Regions from separate parts of the Paenibacillus sp. FSL L8-0663 genome, predicted to be linked through region 2. Evidence: riboswitches for the same ligand, from Rfam matches in the RefSeq annotation. Region 2 holds a riboswitch; the other holds the start of a gene.
What was found. A riboswitch is a leader RNA that binds a small molecule or an ion and turns the genes downstream of it on or off. The one in region 2 is predicted to bind ZMP and ZTP.

Region 1: another riboswitch for ZMP and ZTP. It lies ahead of MKY75_RS04360 (bifunctional 5,10-methylenetetrahydrofolate dehydrogenase/5,10-methenyltetrahydrofolate cyclohydrolase); the one in region 2 lies ahead of MKY75_RS22885 (TIGR01440 family protein).

What each region holds. Positions count from the first base shown of each region.
Region 1 covers NZ_JBBOYM010000001.1:971,610-979,491, reverse strand. The annotation lists gene MKY75_RS04370 (sensor histidine kinase) at 1-789, opposite strand, end outside; gene MKY75_RS04365 (fatty acid desaturase) at 858-1,919, opposite strand; ZMP/ZTP riboswitch at 2,133-2,217, shown strand; gene MKY75_RS04360 (bifunctional 5,10-methylenetetrahydrofolate dehydrogenase/5,10-methenyltetrahydrofolate cyclohydrolase) at 2,331-3,197, shown strand; gene MKY75_RS04355 (cyclodeaminase/cyclohydrolase family protein) at 3,194-3,829, shown strand; gene MKY75_RS04350 (stalk domain-containing protein) at 4,043-5,545, shown strand; gene MKY75_RS04345 (ABC transporter substrate-binding protein) at 5,662-6,654, opposite strand; gene MKY75_RS04340 (winged helix-turn-helix transcriptional regulator) at 6,848-7,240, opposite strand; gene MKY75_RS04335 (NAD(P)H-dependent oxidoreductase) at 7,384-7,882, shown strand, end outside.
Region 2 covers NZ_JBBOYM010000001.1:5,177,558-5,185,439, reverse strand. The annotation lists gene MKY75_RS22910 (FtsW/RodA/SpoVE family cell cycle protein) at 76-1,269, shown strand; gene spoIIR (stage II sporulation protein R) at 1,528-2,220, shown strand; gene MKY75_RS22900 (L-threonylcarbamoyladenylate synthase) at 2,376-3,623, shown strand; gene MKY75_RS22895 (manganese efflux pump MntP) at 3,766-4,326, shown strand; gene MKY75_RS22890 (low molecular weight protein arginine phosphatase) at 4,430-5,014, shown strand; ZMP/ZTP riboswitch at 5,093-5,174, shown strand; gene MKY75_RS22885 (TIGR01440 family protein) at 5,394-5,981, shown strand; gene glyA (serine hydroxymethyltransferase) at 6,102-7,352, shown strand; gene MKY75_RS22875 (carbohydrate ABC transporter permease) at 7,526-7,882, shown strand, end outside.

The sequences.
Region 1 (7,882 bases), 4.2 Mb from region 2:
TAATTCAATGTGAGCAGCCTTTAAAATCTGCCGAATACGTAGCAGCTCATCCTCTAGTCGCATACCGCGCATTTGAGTAACCATTTCCCGTACCTCTTTTAACGCGCTTCTTGCCGTGAGACGAACATCGTTAATTTCGACATGCGCCCGCTCCGGGTACTGATCCATCAGTTTGCCCGCCAAATCGCTCTTCAGCCCAATGAGTGACAACTTCTGACCTAAGGTATCGTGCAGGTCACGCGCAATTCTTTGCCGTTCCTCCAGCTTAATCAATTCCGATATTTTCTTATTGGCATCCTCCAATTGAACTTGGAGCCGATCGCTTTTGTTGCGATTAAAATTCGTAATCGGAAGGAGAATCACACCGATCAGATTGAGCAGGATAAAAGGAATCTGTTTAATAAAAACGGGATTCTGAGAAACAAAACCATAATTGATCAATCCAATCGTAATAACCATTAAAATAATATACAGCGTCGTAAATGCAGCCTTACTTTTAATATTACCGATCAAATAGGCGATAAATATGGAAAAGTACATATAGCTGAACAGCAGTGTCATGGTAATCGATATGGCAATCTGTACACTGGTCCAAAAGTATATGAGCCAGCCTTTTGAGACAAAAGCCAGTACATAACATGCAAAGAATACCAAAATAATAGCAGTACCCAAAATAATATGACCTGTAGATGAAGAGCTAAAGTAGTAAAAGGGCAGGATATAAAAGACGACCCAAACATAAGGGCTAAGCCCTGTATTTCTTTGGAAGATCTGATACCATTTTTGCATCCTGCCCACCCTCTTCTACTTCACATGACTTATATTCCTTATCTTATCATACCAGGTTTTGTTCAACGTTATTTTCTTTCTGTGCCTACAACAGGTGTAGGCATGGGTTTCGTAACTGCAACACGTTTGCTGAGGAGCGGCTTCACTTGTTTAAAGGTCAAAAAGGTTTTCGTATTTTCATCCCAAAGTCGGAACTTCAACGATTGCAGACTGCTACTCACTGTGATCGTGGTCGCCTTTTGAAGTAACGGTGTCGCTTCATGTGCTTTTTCCAAATTATAATTTGGAACTTTGGGACTCAGGTGATGAACGTGATGAAATCCGATATTGCCCGTAATCCATTGCAATACTTTAGGAAGCTTGTAGTAAGAACTGCCTTCTACGGCTGCATTAATATAACTCCACTCTTCATCGTGCTCGAAATAAGAATCCTCAAATTGGTGTTGTACATAGAATAGCCAGATTCCCAACATACCGGATACAAAAAAGATAGGTGCCTGTACGAGAAGGAAGGCCTGCCATCCAATAGCCCAGCACAACAGTGCATACAATGCAACGATGGATATATTCGTCACATGAGTGTTCATTTTTTCCTTGCGTTTGGCTGTCTTGATATTAAAGCGATAGGAAATCAAAAAAGTATAGATCGGACCTAGTCCGAACATAACCCAAGGATTTCGGTATATACGATAGGCCAACCGTGTCCATGTGGAAGCCTCTGTGTACTCTTCTACCGTAAGCACCCACATGTCACCTGTGCCTCTTTTATCCAGATTACTGCTGGTTGCATGGTGGATCGCGTGACTATTTTTCCATTGGTGATAAGGGCAGAGCGTAATAATACCTGTAATCGTTCCCACAATGTCGTTCAGCTTGCGGCTTTTGAAGAAGGATTGATGACCACAATCATGAAAAATAATAAACGTCCGTACCACAAACCCCGATGCAACAATGGCAATGGGAAGCGTCAGCCAGTACGAAACCGACAGGCTAAGATAAGCAGCATACCACAATAGGATCAGTGGACCCAAAGTATTGATAAGTTGCAGAACGCTGGATTTCGTGTTTATTTTCTCGTAGGGAGCCATATTTTTTTTCAATTGGGCTAATGGGAGTTGTGTCATACTCATTATGATCCTCCTTAAAGATGACGCCTATACCTTGATCCTGTTAGGCGTACATGTTGATCTAATCTCAGTATAAGGAGAACGCTCTAGGCGCTGTAGTCATAAACGTCAGTTCGTGTATATGACATTTGTCATATAGACAAGTAACATAACCCGTTTTCCAAATGTTCGCGGGTTTCTTTTCTGATGATTGTTTGTTAAAATATAAGGTATAATAACGCTGTATGTGACTGGCGAAGTCAGTGGAATGAACCACGAGGGAGCATACAAAAAAAGCGTACCGTTCGCCTGGGAGAAGTATTTGCAGAGGATTCGTCTGTCTTGACGACCTTGTGCAAATACTTTTTTTCGTTTTACAAGACCATGACACCCTGTTGATTCCATTATGCAATAAATTCAGAGGAGGCTCGGACTATGGCTATTATCATGAAATCCAAAGAAGCAGCTGAGCAAGTATATGCAACGATCCGTTCACAGGTAGAAGAAATGAAGCAGCAAGGACACCGTCCCCATCTGGCAACCCTATTGGTAGAAGGTGATCCGGCATCTGCATACTATGCACGGACCAAGCAAAAAATAGCGGAGAAGCTGGGCATCTCATTTCATCTCCATACGTTTGATCGTCATGTTAGCGAAACCGAGCTACTGCACCTGATCGGCAGTCTGAACGATGCATCCCATGTACATGGCATTATGCTGGAACTGCCGCTTCCCCAACATCTTTCCGCCTCCGTTATTAAACAATCCATTGCCCCCTACAAGGATATTGATGGGATTACACCCGATAACAAGCTGGCTACTGTAACAGGTGACGCCGGACTATATCCCGCAACACCTCAAGCCTGTATCGAGCTGCTCAAGCATTACGGTCACACATTGGCAGGCAAAAATGTCACGCTCGTGGGCATCGGACAGACAGTGGGACTTCCCCTTTTCCACATGTTGCAAAGAGAAAACGCCACCGTTACCGCCTGTCATGCAGGTACGCGTGATATTGCAGAGCATCTGAGCCATGCAGACATTGCCTTCGTGGCAGTCGGATGCCCTGATGTGATTACGCAAGATATGGTTCATCCCGGTTTGATTTTGGTAGATGCGGGAATTAATGAGACGCTAGAGGGAAAAATAGTGGGAGATGCCGCTTTAGACGTGGGGGAAAAAGTACATGCTATTTCTCCGGTTCCCGGCGGTGTTGGCACCTTAACGACTGCGATTTTGTACAAAAATCTGCTCAAAGCAATACATCTGCAACACTACTCCAGAGAGGTGGTTTACTCATGAGTGAACTGTCGTGGAATCATTCCATCGGACATTTTCTGAAAGAGGCTGCAAGTGCAGCTCCTACCCCTGGCGGAGGAAGTGTATCCGCACTGGCTGCGGCACTAGGCGCGGCTATGACCTCCATGACCGCCAACCTTTCACAAGGAGAAAAATACGCGCACATCCATGAACAAATCACGGACGTCATTAGCAGCATGGAAAGATTGTCTACACATTGTGAGGAATTAATGGTCGCAGACATCCAATCCTTTGAACAGTATATGACTGCCCTGCGTTTGCCCAAGGAAACAGACGAAGAAAAGCGCTATCGTACCCATTCCCTACAGACAGCGGTGATCGCTGCCATTGAGGTACCCATGCGCCTGCTGGAAGTATGCCGAGACGGATTGTCGCAAGCCTATAACATTGTGGAAGTGTCCAATAAAAATGTGATTTCGGATCTTGGCATCGGCGCGATCCTGTTCGAAGCCGCCGCTCAATCTGCCCTGCTTACCGTCGACATTAACCTTGCTTCGCTGAAAGATTTGGATGTCAAACAATCCTACGAAGCTAAAACAGCCGCACTCCTCCGTGAAATCGGACAAATCAAAGAACAAACCTTATTGATGGTGCGCAGCCGAATAACGGGCTGACCATTGGAAGAACCCGTCCCAAGTCATATTCTGCTTCCATGCTCAAAAATAGCCTCTCAAACCCGCCTCTGCTCGTGGGTTTGGAGGCTATTTTATTGGAATCCAACGATTTGTGGAAAACTTTTCTATATATTCTTCGTCTATTGATAAGGAGATATCCCCCAAGGCGTTATTTAACCTTATATACATTGATGAAGAAATGAGGAAAAACGCATGAAAAGACGTACTCTGTTAATCAGTATGATCGCGCTGTTATTGTTCAGCTCCAGTGCATGGGCGGCCGGTGATGAATCGGCGTCCCGTATTCGCTCCTATGATTCCGGGAGTCTGATTCAATCCGATGGAAGCTTGTGGTTATGGGGCTATAATCAATCCGTACCGACTCGTGTAGAGGATAAGCCAAACGTTGTAAGAACATTTTCGAATATAATCCAGGAAGGCGATCTGATATTTACCTTACAAGATCATTCCGCCTGGTATGTGCCAAGAAACAACATTTCTGAATCCGTGAAATTCATTTCTCTGGAAGGACTACCAAACATCATAAACGTGCGTATTATGAATGATCATGTGCTCGCCCTAAACGCCGAAGGAACCGTATTATCCGCTGATCGAATCGAAAATGGTGGCAACTTTGCTCCTTTTCAAACCCTATCCGGCATCGAAAATGTTACAGAATTGGATAGTTACTATGAAAAAAGACCGCAATATGAGGAACGCTGGATCTTCTTGAAGAAGGACGGAAGTGTATGGAAAAATACAAGGTCCTTGCAGGGCTTCGAGCTTGTTCCGTCATTAAAGGATATTACTGCTATCTCCAAAAACATAGCCTTAAAGAAAGACGGTACTGTATGGACATGGCCCAAAGAATTTGATAAAAATGTAACTCCGTCCGAAACTTTATCCGTATCGCAGATTCAAGCCTTATCGGACATCAAAATAATTAAGACCAATGGAAGTTCCAATCTCGCGATTGATCGACAAGGACGGTTATGGTTCTGGGGTGAAACGGTCACAGGTTACTCAGATAATACAACCTATCACAATGAAAATACCCCTGTGCTATTATCAGGAGTAAAAGATGTTAAAGACGCCTTTTTCGCCGAACGCTCCATACTCGCCCTCACCACAGCTGGGAATGTATATGTTGCGTCTCTAGATGGTGAAAAGTTACCATCCAACGCCCCCTTTACATTGCTTGCTAAAAATATTCAAAGTATCAAAGCAGGTCCACGGCACGTAATCATGCAAAAAGCAGATGGGGCCTTATGGGGCTGGGGTGTCAACAAACACGCGCAGCTAGGTATAGGAGACTATGAGTTTCTGTATAGTTCACCAGTTCCTGTACAAAAACCGATTCTTGTCCGTCTCAATGGTTCGCCTGTCTCTCTGAGTAATGGTGTCATTACCCGCAACGGGCAAGCGTTTATTCCCCTTCGTTCTGTTTTTGATAAACTGGGGGCCGAGATCGCTTATGACTTCAACAGCAAAATAGCAAAAATAGATCAGTCCAAGGCAGAAGATCACCCTGTCTTTCTAGAAATAAATTTCAAAACCAGCCAAGCAAAAGTGAACGGTAAGGCTGTAAAGCTTACCAATCCGCCCTTCATGGTGAATGGTATTGGTTATCTTCCATTAAGGCTGATCAGCGAAACGCTGGGGGCCAAGGTAGATTGGATACAAAAAGAAGATACTATTGAAATTACGACAAAATAGTAAATCAAAAACCAGTCCAAACATGATTCATGTTGGACTGGTTTTTAATGCTATATACTGTGTATAATATGCGATCTCTTATCTATTTCAACAATTTGTTATAGCGCAGAATCTGCTTATTGTTTAGCTTTATTCTCTTTTTCTCTTTCGACCAGCATATCTACGATCATATCAATCTGTCCTGTAATAGCGATTGGATCATAGCGATAATACGTATCAAAATCGTTAAAGAACACTCTATTGTTCTTCACCGCAGGAAGATTCCCCCATACAGCGGACGACTTCAGTTGCTTGAGCGCGTCACCCTTTTTCTCGGGATCATACGTAGTCAGGAACATATAATCTGCGTCATACTGCGGCAATACCTCCATCGAAAGCTGTACCGTTTGTTCCTTGGAGTTCATTGTTTTCTTTGGCAAGTTCAGTTTGAGCGCATTGTACACGGCTTGTCCACCGCGACCCGCATTGTCGCCAAAGATCCAAAGTGCATGCTTGTCCGTCAGCTCATACAGACCGAAAGTTGCCTTTTCGTCAATCACACCTTTAAGACGTGCGCGACCTTCAGCGGCCTTTTTATCAAATGCAGCAATAAATTGCTCAGCCTTCTCCTTTTCCCCGGTGATATCGCCGAACAGCTTGACCGTATCATAAATATTAGTCGTCGTGCCGTACGGAATGTACAGGGTAGGTGCAATTTTAGACAAAGCCTCATAATTCGTATCCTTCATAACCACGATCAGATCGGGTTTGAGTTCCAGCGTCTTTTCCAAATTGGTCGGATCACCCACCTCTTTGGTTCCTTTTTCCTTCAGCAAATCGGTCAGAAAAGGATTTTGAAACGCAGTCGGCTCCACACCCACCACGTTAGCACCCACGGACAGCAGTTCTCCGCCGTAAAAATCCGTTACAATACGCTGTGGCTTAGCAGGAATTTGAATATCCCCTTTAACCGTATTAAAGCTTCTAGTCTCTCCAGTAGTAGCTGACTCTTGCTTATCTCCTGAAGATGAAGCCGGATTACTCCCATTATTATTTCCGCTGCAAGCGCTGATGAATACAGACAATACAAGTAACATAGCTGTCATCATAAAATACGATTTCCTTTTCAACTGATTAGCCCCCTATATATTGTGCAGATGATCTCCCGATACATATGATAATGATTATCAATATCGTAAGAAATATATCAAGCGTCGTCCTTGCTGTCAACTGAAAAACGAACTTTGCACATTCCTTTTTAATAAACCAAAAGACCTGCCAAAATGATGGCCAGGTCTTTTTCGTGGAGCCGTCTTCAAAAACCTACACATTGGGGCTAGGTTGCTGAAGACTGCTTTCTGGTGATCGCTGTTTTGTTTTATATTCTTCTCCCCAATCTTTCATCAAGTTAATAATCGGTATGAGCGTTTTCCCGAATTCGGTGAGAGAGTATTCAACCTTAGGCGGAACCTGCTGGTATACTTCACGGTGAACGACACCATCCTCTTCCAGCTCGCGCAATTGGAGTGTCAGCATACGCTGGGTGATCCCCGGACATATCCGCCGAAAATCACTAAATCGCTTAGTCCCATACATGAGATGATACAAAATAATCCCTTTCCATTTGCCCCCAATCACGTCCAGCGTGAACTCAACTGGACACGCCTGATCATTTCCAGCGGTACATTCCCCAAAGCCGCCTTTCCGATTGCGCATAGGCTTTTCTCCTCCTTAGTATCATTTTATATACTACAGCACATTAATGTGCGTACTTCAAAAACGATCATGTATATTCTAATATTAAGCATGTCACTTGGTAAGCGTCAATTTTAATCACATCCATAAGGAGTGGAATAACGATGGAAACCTTAGCTACTACTAAAGATCAAATCTTATCTGCATACGAGTTCAGACATGCAACGAAGGAATTCGATAGTCATAAGAAAATTAGCGATTCTGACTTCGACTTTATTCTTGAAACCGGTCGTTTATCTCCAAGCTCGTTTGGCTTTGAACCTTGGAAATTTGTTGTCGTTCAGAGTAAAGCTATGCGTGAGAAGCTACTGCCTTACTCTTGGGGGGCCCAAAAACAACTGCCAACAGCCAGCCATTTTGTACTCATCCTCTCTAGACTTCCTGAAGATATGATAGCCTCCTCCGATTATATCAAGAGTATGATGGAGAACGTGCAGCAATTACCAGCTGAAGTGATGCAAGGCAAAGAGAAAGTATATGACGCCTTCCTAAAATCAGATTTTGCGCTGGAGGAAAACAAAAGAGCCTTGTTCGAGTGGGGCTGCCGACAAACCTACATCGCACTGGGCAACATGATGACTGCCGCAGCTCAAATCGGCATTG
Region 2 (7,882 bases):
TGGTGCATTTTCTTTTTGCGAGTCTTTCCTTTAGAATAAGAGGAGTATGACCGAGAAACGGCTCAGGGGGAAATCATGCTTCAGAAATTGAAAAAAATTGACGGTCCGGTTATCTTTATTCTGGTTTTGCTCATGGCGATTAGTATCATAACGGTATACAGCGCAGGTAGGGGCCCTACGAACTTGGCAGAGCACGGCAACGACTATCAAAAGATGATCGGGTATTATATATTGGGTTTTGTGGCGATCTTGGGTTTAGCGATGGTCGATTTTCGGATATTCATTAAAAAAGCCCTGTACGTATATGGAGGCGGAATATTCCTGTTGGGTCTCGGATTTTTTGGTGGGACGGTTAACAACTCTCAGGGCTTTCTGAAAATTGGTGGCTTGAATCTTCAGCCTGCCGAGGTATTCAAGCTGGTTCTTATCATTTTTCTGACTTATATGCTGATCAAAAAGCGCAAGAGTAGGCTGTATTTCATTCAGGATGTTCTTCCAGTGGCTCTGGTGAGCTTTGTCCCGTTTGCCATGGTTATGGCACAAAATGACTTGGGTAATGCGCTTGGTTACATTGTCATCGTCATTGGTATGCTATGGATTGGTAATGTGAAGGCATCCCATGCGTTAATCGGATTCATCGTATTTGCAGTCGCCGTTGGCGGCGGGATCAAAGCTTATATTTCGTTTCACGATGAGATTGATTCCTTTATGAAGGGGATTGGCCGTAGTCACTGGGTTGAGCGGTTGGACCCTTGGTTGGTACCGGAAGAGGCAACCGCGAAGGCGTCTTATCATACCAAAAATGCCAAGCTGGCGATAGCCTCTGGCGGGATGATGGGCAAGGGCTTTTTGCAAGGAACCTCGGTACAGTCCGGGCGTGTTCCTTATACGTATGCGGATTCTATTTTTGTGGTCGTAGCGGAGGAATTTGGCTTTGTAGGCTCTTCAGTGCTGTTATTGTTATATTTTATTTTGATTCACCGAATGATCCTGATTTCGCTGGAATGCCGGGATCGCGCCGGACCGTATATTATTGTCGGGATTGTGTCCATGTTACTGTACCAGATTTTTGAGAATATTGGTGCGTTTCTGGGCATTATGCCGCTTACGGGGATTACGCTCCCGTTCATAAGTTATGGTGGTACCTCGTTGCTTATTAACATGGCTAGTATCGGCTTGGTTATGAGCATTAAGGTGCACGGCCAAGAGCTGGAGGATGATCTGCCACAGCCTTCCAGATTGAACTTGACGAAGGCGAAAAAAGCCTAGTACAGTTGGATTGTGGCTAGATACTGATTGGTATTTGTGTGTGAGTTGAAACGGTGCAACGCGAGAGTCCAGATTGTGAAATCTGGGCTTTTTTATATTCCTCGGCGAGGGTCTGAAGCTTGGTGTAGCATGATTCGAGGGTGTATTGAAGAAAATCTGTAAAGTGGTTATGAATATTTTACAAGACTTATAGGTTTAGACTCTCCCAAACCGGACAAACTGATAGACATGATAGAGTTTGGGTTTGGGGGGGCGAAGATGAGAAGTTGGGTAAAGCAAGCTGCAATGATACTATTTTGTATTTCGATATTAATGATGTCTTGGGAAGGTCAAAAGACGGATGCTGCTATGACCATGGGAACAAGAGGAGCCTTAGCATCAGGAGTGACTACAACAGGGCTGGAGGTGATTCCACACGACTCCATTCGACTGCGTATTTTGGCCAACTCGGATCGCCCGGAGGATCAGCTAGTTAAACGCGAAATACGGGACGCTATTGTGCAGCAGATGAATGCTTGGGTGAGTGAGTTGGAAAACCCGCAAAGCTTAGACCAAGCCAGATCATTGATTGATGCTCATTTACCTGAAATTGACCGTTTGGTAGGTACGGAACTGGCTCGTCGCGGCATTGCGTATGATCATCAGGTGGAACTGGCGAGCGTACCTTTCCCGACGAAAATGTACGGTGGTCTTGTCTACCCGGCAGGGAATTATGAAGCGCTACGGGTTACGCTGGGGCAAGGAAAAGGTCAAAATTGGTGGTGCGTGCTGTTTCCTCCGCTGTGCTTTATTGATGCAGGCAGTGGGGAAGCAGCGGCACAAACGGTATCAGCAAAAACGGATCATGGAGATAGTCGGACGAATACCATTGACAAGGAGCCGGAAGTGCGTTTTTTTCTGTGGGATGCACTTGCGGGACTGTGCAGCTGGGTGAGTGGCTTGTTTGCCTAAACGTTGAGGAGTGTAAGTTTCCCCATATGCTATAATGGAGCTTACGATAGATATACACATGGCAGAGCCAAATAAACTGATCTTTCAAAGTAGCCTTATAGGATCAAGCGAAATCACTGGCCTGTATACGACAATAAGATATGGGATGATCTGATATGAGCGATAAATTGAATCAAATGCAAGACTTGCGCGGAGATTTTGTGCAAAAGGAAAAATCGGAGCAAAAGCTGGACGAACAGGGGAATTGCGAGCTGAAGCAGGCATTGAAGTCTTCCCATACCCAATGGTGGGATGTAAGATGTTTGGTTCCTGTGAACAACACTGACGGGGGTGTTTCTGACGAAACTTCGGCTGAACAGACTCGGATCGCGGCGGAAAAAGGCATACGCGAGGCTGCTGTACTCCTCCAAGCTGGAGAGACGGTAGCCTTTCCTACAGAGACCGTGTACGGACTGGGAGCCGATGCTCGTAGTACAAAAGCGGTGGAGGCGGTATTCGCTGCCAAAGGACGCCCTTCCGATAACCCGCTCATTGTACATGTTTCTGATGCTGATCAATTAGAGGGTATGGTAGCAGAAATAAACGATACAGCCCGGGCGCTGATGAATATGTTCTGGCCGGGACCGCTGACTCTCGTATTGCCAGTGGTACCGCAGGCACTGTCATCGCGTGTAACGGCCGGGCTGGACACGGTTGGTGTGCGCATGCCAGATCATCCGATAGCGCTGCGCTTGATCGCTGAAGCGGGTTGTCCGTTGGCTGCGCCAAGCGCCAATCGTTCGGGAAGACCCAGTCCCACTCTTGCACAGCATGTGCGGGAGGATCTGGAGGGCCGCATCGGCGGCATTTTAGACGGAGGCCCCACAGGTGTGGGGCTGGAGTCCACGGTGGTGCAGGCGGCTGACGACGGAACGGTCACCATCCTGCGCCCCGGCGGCGTGACGGCTGAGCAGCTCGCTGCAGTTGCTCGCGCCGTCGTGCTGGACCCGGCGCTGGCCGCTACGCCCGGGGAGGATGCCGACAGCCCGGCGCCGCGCTCGCCGGGCATGAAGTACACACACTACGCGCCGCGAGGCCGCTTGAGCGTGGTACAAGGCCCGTCGTCCGTTGAGGTGACGGGCTGGATTCGCGCCGCGCTGGCGGAGGCTTCCGCCAGCGGAGAGCGCACAGCAGTGCTCGCGTTCGACGAGCATACCGCCGGCTACGCCGGAGAACGCGTCTACACGCTAGGCAAGCTGGACGCGCTCCATGAGGCAGCGCAGCGCCTATACGGCGTGCTGCGCCGCTGCGACGAGGACGGCGTCACCTACATTTTGGCGGAATCCTGTCCGCCGAAAGGATTGGGCGACGCCGTTATGAACCGCCTGCTTAAAGCGGCAGGTCACCGAATCGTCCGCCTGTAGCTTCTGTCGAATCAGAGCCTCTTATATTAAATTTTCCTCCCTCCTCGTCTCGGTATTGGGTACTTTCAGTGCATGCTTGTACTGATTTGCCTCTTGTCCGCATAACGTGTACAAGAACAGACGGATAATGGAGGGATGGAGTATGCTGGCAGCCTCTGCCCATGCCGGGCAGGTTGTAACGATTCTGATCATGGCGGTAGCGCTAGGAATGGATGCGTTATCGCTGGGCGTAGGGATCGGCATGAAGGGGATACGCCTGCGAGACGTGCTGCGCATCAGCACTGTTATTGGCTTTTTTCACATTCTGATGCCATTGCTGGGAATTTTCACAGGCCATTATATGAGTTCTTTATTAGGTCATGTGACGACCTACTTCGCAGGGGGGCTACTCATCCTTTTAGGCGGGCATATGGTGTATAATTCCTTCAAAGGGGACGGCGTACAGGTATTGGATCATCGTTCGCCTTTAGGTCTTTTGCTGTTTGCACTTGGGGTGAGCGTGGATTCATTTTCTGTAGGAGTGTCACTGGGGATGTTCCAGAGTGATCTGGTGCTGTCTGTTCTGGCATTTGGTTTTTGCGGGGGAGCAATGGCGATGTTGGGCCTGCTGCTGGGTCGCAAGGTCAGCCGCAATCTAGGAGATTACGGGGAAGCAGTGGGCGGTGCCATTTTGCTGGCATTCGGCTTTATGTTTATGTTTTGATTTTAGCGCAGACAGTGTAAAATAAGTGCAGGGTTAAAGTAAGGGATTAGGATTATAGTAATCCTCTGTTTATATATTTTTTAACATACGGGGGGTGAAAACGTTGAAGAATATCTTATTTGTATGCACTGGGAATACCTGTCGTAGTCCAATGGCTGAAGGGATGCTGCGTAAGTTGGCTGCTGAGCATGGACTAGAACTGGAAGTGCGTTCTGCGGGAGTGGCAGCGATGGAAGGCACGCCGATATCCCGACATGCAGAGGCGGTTCTACGTGATCACGATATATCCGATCAGATCACTTCAACCCCTTTGAGCGACGGGCTTGCCGGGTGGGCACATCTGATCTTAACCTTGACGCAAGGACATAAACAGCACGTAATTCAGCGCTTTCCCCAAACGGCGGGCAAAGTATTTACGCTTAAGGAATATGTGGAGAACCGGGATGCGGTGTTGAATGATGTACAGGAGTTGGACGGTTTATATGCTTCACAGCAGTTGATGGCTTCACTTGGACAAGAGCTATCGGCGCAGGAGCGTGAACGAATGATTGAATTACACCAACGGATTCCGGGCTTTGATATTTCAGATCCGTTTGGCGGTTCACGAGAAGACTACGATGTCACAGCTGCGGAAATCCGCACGGCGCTGCATAAGCTGCTGGACAAGCTAAAGGCCTCTTCCGAATAAAATCGCTCTTACTCATCTATTTTGTACGGAATCTGTTGATTTTCGACGGTTAATCCGTTAAGATAAGGTGGAAAAATGAGAATCCGATGTAACTGGCGACAAAAGTGGGATTAACCACGATGGAGCATCGGATATACGGCCGGTCGCCTGGGCAAAAGAGCAATTCCACATAGGTGTGGACTGCTCTTTTTTCATATACAAGTTATGCCAGATGTTTAGCTGAGGGTTGATTCCTTCAAAGGTTCTTCCATTTTTTCTGCTCGAAATCTGAAACATCGGCTATAATATAGTGAGATTGTGATCAGGAGAGAGTGTGTTGAACTTGGGGCATGAGACCGTGCCTAGTCTCTGAGAGGCTGTTCAACCAAAGGAGGTTCCAATGGTGGGACAATTGGATCATGAGATTTCGCTAGAAGCACAGACCACTTCTGTTGTGCGGGAAATCGCAGAAGCAGCCAGTCTCAGGGCTGGTCGCCTGCTGGTTATCGGCGTTAGCACAAGTGAAGTGGCTGGAAGTCGAATTGGCACGGCGGGAGCGCTCGATGTGGCTCAACAACTGTTATCTGGAGTAGAGTCCGTTCGCAGGCAGTATGGCTTTGATGTAGCGTTTCAATGCTGTGAGCATTTGAACCGAGCGTTGGTCGTTGAACGGGCTGTACTGGAGCGACTGGGACTGATGGAGGTTGCGGCTGTTCCTGTTCGTACAGCAGGAGGCTCTATGGCTACCGTCGCCTATCGTTCTATGAGCGACGCGTGTTTGGCGGCGAACGTGCAGGCTCATGCCGGGATAGACATCGGCGAAACGCTGATTGGCATGCATCTGCGACCGATTGCTGTTCCGTTTCGCCCAAGCCTTCGCTGGATTGGCGAAGCACGTGTGACAGCGGCGTTCACCCGTCCTCCACTTATTGGCGGACAACGGGCGGTGTACAGTCTGGAGCAAGAAGTCGGCGGAAACTGCGATTAGCATTTGGCATGGCGGCATGTTTGTACTAATCGTTTTTGCAATGATGATGAGGTACCCAACAGAGGAGCAGGCGTTAGCTTGTATACCCAACAATTGACTATGGAGAGGGAGTAATCAATCATGATGGAACACCTGCGTAAAAGTGACCCAGCAGTGATGGAAGCAATGGGACTTGAACTGAAACGACAACGCCACAATATCGAGCTAATCGCATCCGAGAACATTGTCAGTGAAGCAGTAATGGAAGCCATGGGCTCCGTGCTGACGAATAAATATGCTGAAGGTTACCCAAACAAACGCTACTATGGTGGCTGTGAGCATGTAGATATCGTTGAAGACATCGCACGTGACCGAGCAAAAGAACTGTTCGGCGCTGAGCATGCTAACGTGCAGCCTCACTCTGGAGCACAAGCCAACATGGCGGTGTATCTGGCAGCTCTCAAACCTGGAGATACTGTACTGGGTATGAATCTGGCGCATGGTGGCCATTTAACACACGGAAGTCCGGTTAACGCTTCCGGCTTGTTGTATAACTTTGCTGCCTATGGTGTCCGCGAAGACAACTTCCGCATCGACTACGATGAAGTGCGCAAGGCAGCCTTCAAGCACCGCCCTCGTCTGATTGTAGCTGGCGCGAGTGCATATCCGCGTACTATTGATTTTGAAGCTTTTGCTTCCATTGCCAATGATGTAGGTGCTTTGTTCATGGTGGATATGGCACATATCGCAGGTCTTGTGGCAGCGGGAATTCACCCAAGTCCAGTTCCGCATGCCCAATTTGTAACAACAACGACACACAAAACGCTGCGTGGTCCGCGTGGGGGTCTGATTCTGACTCGCAAAGCATGGGCGCAAGCGATTGATAAAGCTATTTTCCCTGGTACTCAAGGGGGGCCACTGATGCATGTGATCGCGTCCAAAGCGGTTGCTTTGGGTGAAGCGCTCCAGCCATCGTTCAAAACCTATGCGCAAAATGTAGTCCGCAACGCACAGGTGCTGGCTGAAACACTGTTGGCTGAGGGCATTAACATTGTATCCGGTGGTACGGATAACCATCTGATGCTGTTGGATACGCGCAATTTGAATATCACAGGTAAAGAAGCGGAGCATGTATTGGATTCCGTGGGCATCACGGTCAATAAAAATGCGATTCCTTTTGATCCGACCAGTCCATTCGTAACAAGCGGGATTCGTATTGGTACACCTGCTGCAACATCTCGTGGGATGGATGAAGAGGCTATGGTCAAAATCGGTAAAATCATTGCTGAAACCCTTAAAAACCCGAAAGATGATACTGTATTGTCCAAAGCAAGCCAAGCGGTTGGCGAGTTAACAGATAAGTTCCCGATTTATTCAGGAACTCAATACTAATTCATCGACATTCATAATCTTTATGTTATAGGCTGTTTTCCTTCCGTAAGCCGGAGGAGAGCAGCCTTTTTTTGCTTCCAAACGACTCGAAACTTACATTTTTGGGTAATAAGCGATTACAGTAAAGGTTTATGTGCGCTTTCCTTTATATCTACGACAAAGGAGTGATTACATTGAGTCAAAGAAAATCCGCGCAATTATTGCAGCAGCTCGTATTTGTGGGACCGATGGCGTTGTTTTTCGTCTTGATTATGGTCATTCCGTTCCTGCTGGGGCTGTATTATTCCATGACGAACTGGGATGGAGTATCTGAAAATATCCGATGGCTCGGGCTAGGGAATTACGTTCATATATTTAGGGATGATCCAGATTTCCGTAATGCGTTCTGGTTTACAGTTCGGTTTACCGTATGTGGTGTCATTCTAACGAACCTGATTGGCTTTTTCCTAGCCTATGCACTTACCAAACCGTTGCGTACCCGTAATGCACTGCGAACTGTATTTTTTATGCCCAATATGATTGGCGGCTTG